Sediminitomix flava: one gene and its partner. The protein of the gene in region 1 interacts with the protein of each later gene in a pairwise test. Links are inferred from orthologs where the notes say so. Each region holds a gene or a part of one and is shown in the gene's direction. Other genes may lie near its edges.

Region 1 (3,328 bases):
ATACCCTAATGGTTATCATGCTTATTATGGAATACTATTGGATATGGTAGGAGCAAAAGGAGCTACATTCCCTAAAGAAGCATACTCTATGAATTATGGTCGTAAGATCGTGCGTAAACTATGGAAAACAGCTGAGTCTTTAGGTTATGGACACCATTTTATCCATCAAGAAGGAGATCCTATAACGGATGATCACGTGCCTGTAAATGAAATAGCTAAAATTCCGATGATAGACGTTATTCATCAAGACCTTACAGGGCAGGGAACATTCTTCGAGCACTGGCACACTACAGACGATACTATGGAAAACATCGATAAAGACGTTTTAAAAGCCGTAGGTCAGTCAGTATTACAGCTTATTTACAATGAAAAATAGACCACGAGATGGTTTTAATGATAAACTCGCTTATATTGCACAAATCTTAAAAAATAACTGCTTCACACTTTCATAGCCGCTTAGAGGGCAAATAAAAGAGGCGAATAATTAATTACAACTGTTGTTATTTATACACGTTTAGCTTATTTTTGGCTGTGTTTAATGAGATACAACATCATATCACATTATTTTTTGCCTCTCTCAAAAAGTAAAGCAAATTCATCATTTTTATTCAATCCGTTAATTTCTTGGAATTAGAACCCTATCACAAGGGTATAATTATAGAACCTCACACACTATTATGTATACTATAGAAGAACTGGAGATTAGGCTGCTTTCAGAATTGAAAGATATTGCCAAAGACCTTGGGGTAAAGAACTACAGCAATACAACCAAAAAAGAACTCATCTATAAAATATTAGATCAACAAGCAATTCTTCCAGAGTCTAAACTACCTAAAAAAGAAGACTCATCTAAAGCTGAAAAATCTCCTAAAGCAGAAAAGGCACCTAAGCCTAAGAAAGCTGAAAAATCAGAAAAGAAAACGAAGAACGATAAAGCTGATGCTCCTAGAACATTGATTTCTCGCCGTAGAAGAGTAAATGTTCAAGATTCAGATGAAGCACCTAAAGCAGAACCTGTAAAAGAATCAGCTCCAGCTCCAAAAGCACCAGAACCTAAAGCAGAACCTGTAAAAACAGAAGCGCCTGTTTTTGAAAAGAAATCTAAAGCACCTGCAAGAGAGTCAGTGGTTCCTACTGAAGAAGTAGAAGCTCCTGTAGCTGAAGCTCAAGCAGCAGCTCCATCTCCAGCACCAGCACCTCGTAAAAAAGCACCACAGACTGTTTCAATGAAAGAGTTTGATGGACTAATTACAAATGAAGGTGTTCTTGAAATCATGCAAGATGGCTATGGTTTCCTTCGTTCATCAGACTATAACTATTTGGCAAGTCCTGATGATATTTATGTTTCTCCATCTCAGATCAAATTGTTTGGTCTTAAAACAGGAGATACAGTTCGCGGACATATCCGTCCTCCAAAAGAGGGTGAAAAATATTTTGCACTTCTTCGAGTTTCATCTGTAAATGGTAAAACTACAGAGGAAATCAGAGATCGTGTTCCTTTCGAATACTTGACTCCTTTATTCCCAGATGAGAAATTGAAGTTGAGTAACCGTCCTGATATTTATTCTACTCGTGTTCTCGATTTGTTCGCTCCTATTGGTAAAGGTCAGAGGGGTATGATCGTGGCACAGCCTAAATCAGGTAAAACGGTACTTTTGAAAGAAGTGGCCAATGCTATCGCTAAAAACCACCCTGAATGTTACCTAATCATCCTTCTTATTGACGAACGTCCTGAAGAGGTAACAGATATGCAGCGTAGTGTAAATGCAGAAGTTATTTCATCTACTTTTGATGAAACTGCTGAAAGACACGTGAAAATCACTTCAATTGTATTGGAAAAAGCAAAACGTATGGTAGAATGTGGGCATGATGTAATCATCTTGCTTGACTCTATTACTCGTTTGGCTCGTGCTTACAATACAGTAGCTCCTTCATCGGGTAAAATCTTGTCTGGTGGTGTTGATGCAAATGCCTTGAACAAACCAAAACGTTTCTTCGGTGCGGCTCGTAACGTAGAAAACGGTGGTTCTTTGACAATTCTTGCTACAGCATTGATCGAGACAGGTTCTAAGATGGATGAAGTAATCTTCGAAGAATTCAAAGGTACAGGTAACATGGAATTGGTATTGGACAGAAAGCTTGCAAATAAGCGTCTTTATCCTGCTATCGATATTCCTGGTTCGGGTACGCGTCGTGATGATCTACTTCTTGATAAAGATACACGTCAGCGTGTTGATATCTTAAGACGTATGATGTCTGACATGAACTCTACTGAAGCAATGGAATTCTTGAAAAAGAATATGCGTGGCACAAGATCAAATGACGAATTCTTGATTACAATGAACGGCTAATTCGTTTTAACCTACGAGTAATCAATTCATATAAATTTCAAAGACCTTTTCTTAGGATTATCCCAAGAAAAGGTCTTATTTTTTACTATATTTTCTGAGAGATATATTTTTTACCTAAAGAAGCATCGTGCAGACCTTTTTACAAATACCATCAATATACCTCCGTTATTTTCAACGCTTTCTTTATGAATTGAAGTTATTGGAAACACCTCGGGAATATTATGCTGTGAAGTTTTTATTTGCGCATCATTTCTTCCAAGGCTTGACCCATGCGCTCATACTTACGGTTTGCTATCATCAGTTTTTGTCGTCTGCTTCTTTTACAGAACTGCCTTGGGCATTTCTTTTTTCATCTATCAGTGTCATGGCAATAGGTCGAGTCTTTGCTTATTTGGAACGGCACTTACACATTCAAAGTCAGATTTATGTTCTTTCTAGTTTTATCCTTCTAATCCCAATTTCATTGCTTTTACAGCAATTTTGGGGCAACGAAAGTTTGATAGGAGTATTTACCATCATAGCAATCAATTTGCTTTTATTCTTGGAAAGGATAAAATCTTGGGTACTCTCCAATAAAATCTTTGATTTTGGGGGATTTCATTATCTCCAACAAGTCAATTCGCTATCATCTTTTCCTGGCAGATTTCTAGGCTTTGGTTTTGTATTCTGTTTCTATCTGATTTTTGATACAGATAATATTTTACTAGAGCTAAGTCTTTTCACCTCAATACTTTCTTTTATTGCTATTTGGCGACTGATGCGTCTGAAGTTTATTCGACTTGAAGGAAGAAACTACCTATTTCAAGTTCTTAAACCAACCAGTCAACACAGCCCAGAAGATTTTTTGCAGTATAGTTTCAATAATTCCTACATTCTCAACTTAGGATTTATAGCACTGCTCACAACGATTATTACAGTCTTTTTAGATTATTCTTTTCTGAAAGAATTGCACTCCTATAGCATTCAGAGTAATGAAA
Region 2 (3,075 bases), on another replicon or contig:
TGCTACGGTTTCAGGCCCTGCACCACCACAGAAAAAGCATGACGAATATGGATTTTGAGAAAGGATAATCATTTTATCTTCCCCCTCCACTTCAAAAGGCATTACAAAACCTGTAATCGTTACTTCGGTTTTGCTTGCTTTCAATAATTTCTTTCCGAAAATAGGCTTCAGAAAATACTGATCCACCTCTTCAAAATAAACATCTTCAAATCTCACATCGGCTAGAATAGACCAACCTTCTACTTTTTGTCCAAAACTTAACAATGACATAAAAAAGAGTGTGAAAATTAAGATTACTGACTTCATAGGATAATTTTCTTCATTTGAAATAAACTTTAAATGAAAAGAAAAATCTGCAGATTGCAAAAAAAAGTGATTTGTAGCTAAAAATTTTCCAATTGATAATCAAGCTATAGTACAATATCACAGCAAAAAAAAGATAAAGGGGTTTGGAAAATAAAATAGAACCCTATTTCTTTGCAACGCTTTCAGAGAGAAACACTGAGGAAAACATTAAACGGGCGTAGCTCAGTTGGTAGAGCAGAGGTCTCCAAAACCTAAGGTCGTGAGTTCGAGTCTTACCGCCCGTGCAAGAAAAACCCCTTCAATTTCGTTAATTGAAGGGGTTTGTTTTTCAAACGAGAAAAAGTGCAAAAAAACTTCACAGGTTAACTAACTCTATTAAAGGGAATTAACTAAAATAATTCTTGATAAAGTTTTGATTATCTAAAGAGAGTTTATACTTTTGCACCTCCGAATCAGGGAAATATACGGGCGTAGCTCAGTTGGTAGAGCAGAGGTCTCCAAAACCTAAGGTCGTGAGTTCGAGTCTTACCGCCCGTGCAAATCAAGCCTAATAAAAGTTGGGTTTATTATAAAGTACTTTTTTTAAACTTATGCAAGAGAGGTTCTTTACAGAGCTTCTTTTTGTGTGTAAAAGCGAATATTATGGCGGTAATGAAATTTATCAGAGAGTCAGTTAAAGAAATGAAAGAGAACGTAACTTGGTTACCATTCTCATCTGTTCAAGAACAGTCTCTTTTGGTGTTAGTAGCATCAACAGTATTTGCGTTAGTTGTTTATGGTGTGGACATCGTTACAAGAGCTACACTAGAAAACATTTACGCATTGTTTTAATAGTAAAACACTGAACCTCGTAATATATAAATCATGAGTGAACTACAATGGTATGTAGTCCGTGCCGTAAGTGGGCAGGAGAAGAAAGTGAAGCAATACTTAGAGAAAGAAGTCGAAAACCAAGGTTTGACTGACTTTGTTACCGAAGTAATGGTTCCTACCGAGAAAGTATTCCAGATTCGTAAATCCAGAGATGGAAAAACGAAGAAAGTTGCGGTAGAACGAAACTTCTTCCCAGGGTATGTGATTGTGCAAGCCAACTTAACACATGGTGAGGTTCTTCACATGATAAACAGTGTTCCAGGTGTCATAGGTTTTCTGAATGCGGATACAAAAGACCCTTCAGTGCTTCCAAAGCCTATGCGAGAGTCTGAAATTAACCGAATTCTTGGTAAAGTGGATGAGGCCGAGACGGAAGAGATCCAAATGGATGTCACATATTCCGTAGGAGAAGAAGTGAAGGTGATGGATGGTCCTTTCAATGGCTTTACTGGTACGGTTGAGGAAGTCTTCGAAGAGAAGAAAAAACTCAACGTTATGGTTAAAATTTTCGGGCGTAATGCGCCAGTGGAACTTGATTATAAACAAGTAGAAAAAGTAGATTAAGAAGATGGCTAAGGAAATCACGGGTTACCTGAAATTGCAGATCAAAGGTGGTGCGGCAAACCCTTCACCTCCAGTAGGTCCAGCGCTAGGTTCGAAAGGACTTAACATCATGGACTTCTGTAAGCAATTCAACGCTAGAACCCAAGACAAAGCTGGTCAGCTCCTTCCAGTTCTAGTAACAATTTATGCAGATAAGTCTTTTGATTTTGTTATCAAGACTCCTCCTGCAGCGAATTTGCTTTTGGAAGCAGCAAAGATCAAGAAAGGTTCTTCAGAGCCTAACCGTAATAAGGTTGCCTCAGTTTCTTGGGACCAAGTGCGTACTATCGCTGAAACAAAAATGCCTGACTTGAATGCATTTACTATTGAGTCAGCAATGAAAATGATCGCTGGTACAGCTCGTTCAATGGGTCTTACTGTTGAAGGAACAGCTCCTTGGGATAACTAAAAACCAGAAACAGAAAAATGGCAAAATTATCTAAGAACTATAAAGAAGCAATTTCAAAAGTAGATGCTGAAAAAGCATACACTCTTCCTGAAGCTTGTGCTTTGTTGAAAGAGATCTCTTTTGAAAAATTCGATGCTTCAGTTGACGTTGACGTGAGACTTGGCGTTGATCCTCGTAAAGCGGATCAAATGGTAAGAGGTGTTGTTACACTTCCTCACGGCGTAGGTAAAGAAGTTAAGGTACTTGCACTGGTAACACCAGACAAGGAAGAAGAAGCAAAAGCTGCTGGGGCTGATTACGTAGGTTTGGACGACTACATCAAGAAAATTGAAGGTGGTTGGACTGACATCGACGTGATCATCACTATGCCAACTGTAATGGCAAAAATCGGTCGTTTAGGTCGTGTTTTAGGTCCTAGAGGATTGATGCCTAACCCTAAAGCGGGTACAGTGACAATGGATGTTGCTAATGCTGTTAAAGAAGTGAAGGCTGGTAAAATTGACTTTAAAGTTGACAAAACTGGTATCATTCACACAAGCATCGGTAAAGTATCGTTCAGCGCAGACCAATTGGCAGACAATGCTGCTGAGTTGATCAATACTCTTAACCGTTTGAAACCATCTGCTGCTAAAGGTACTTACTTCAAAAGTATCACTATCTCTAGCACAATGGGTCCTGGAATCAAAGTTGAAAAAGCTTCTGTATAATTTATCATTATGACAAAACAAGAAAAATTAAACCTTGTTGAAGAATTAAGCCAGAAGCTTGCAAACACTGAAAACTTCTACATCGTAGACGCTGGAACGATGACAGTAGCGGAGGTGAACAACTTCAGACAGGCTTGTTTCAACAAAGGTATCGAATACAGAGTAGTTAAAAATACT

The links.
Region 2: the proteins of rho (region 1) and nusG interact in binary tests that used the Escherichia coli proteins (3 or more experiments, as listed by UniProt). The link is inferred for Sediminitomix flava from one-to-one orthologs.

The regions. Positions count from the first base shown.
Region 1 is NZ_QGDO01000004.1:148,676-152,003, reverse strand. What follows is about bases 18-3,014. They hold rho (transcription termination factor Rho), read left to right. Parts: upstream 18-677; coding sequence 678-2,351; downstream 2,352-3,014. Other genes in these bases: BC781_RS16165 (cyclic nucleotide-binding domain-containing protein), read left to right, coding at 2,479-3,014; BC781_RS16175 (M28 family peptidase), read left to right, coding at 18-376. In the rest of the region: more of BC781_RS16175, read left to right, coding at 1-17; more of BC781_RS16165, read left to right, coding at 3,015-3,328. UniProt on the Escherichia coli protein: Facilitates transcription termination by a mechanism that involves Rho binding to the nascent RNA, activation of Rho's RNA-dependent ATPase activity, and release of the mRNA from the DNA template.
Region 2 is NZ_QGDO01000001.1:1,721,440-1,724,514, forward strand. What follows is about bases 213-2,956. They hold nusG (transcription termination/antitermination protein NusG), read left to right. Parts: upstream 213-1,170; coding sequence 1,171-1,743; downstream 1,744-2,956. Other genes in these bases: BC781_RS06770 (DUF3299 domain-containing protein), read right to left, coding at 213-270; BC781_RS06785 (preprotein translocase subunit SecE), read left to right, coding at 949-1,137; rplK (50S ribosomal protein L11), read left to right, coding at 1,748-2,191; rplA (50S ribosomal protein L1), read left to right, coding at 2,209-2,898; rplJ (50S ribosomal protein L10), read left to right, coding at 2,908-2,956. Outside these bases: more of BC781_RS06770, read right to left, coding at 1-212; more of rplJ, read left to right, coding at 2,957-3,075. UniProt on the Escherichia coli protein: Part of the processive rRNA transcription and antitermination complex (rrnTAC). The complex forms an RNA-chaperone ring around the RNA exit tunnel of RNA polymerase (RNAP).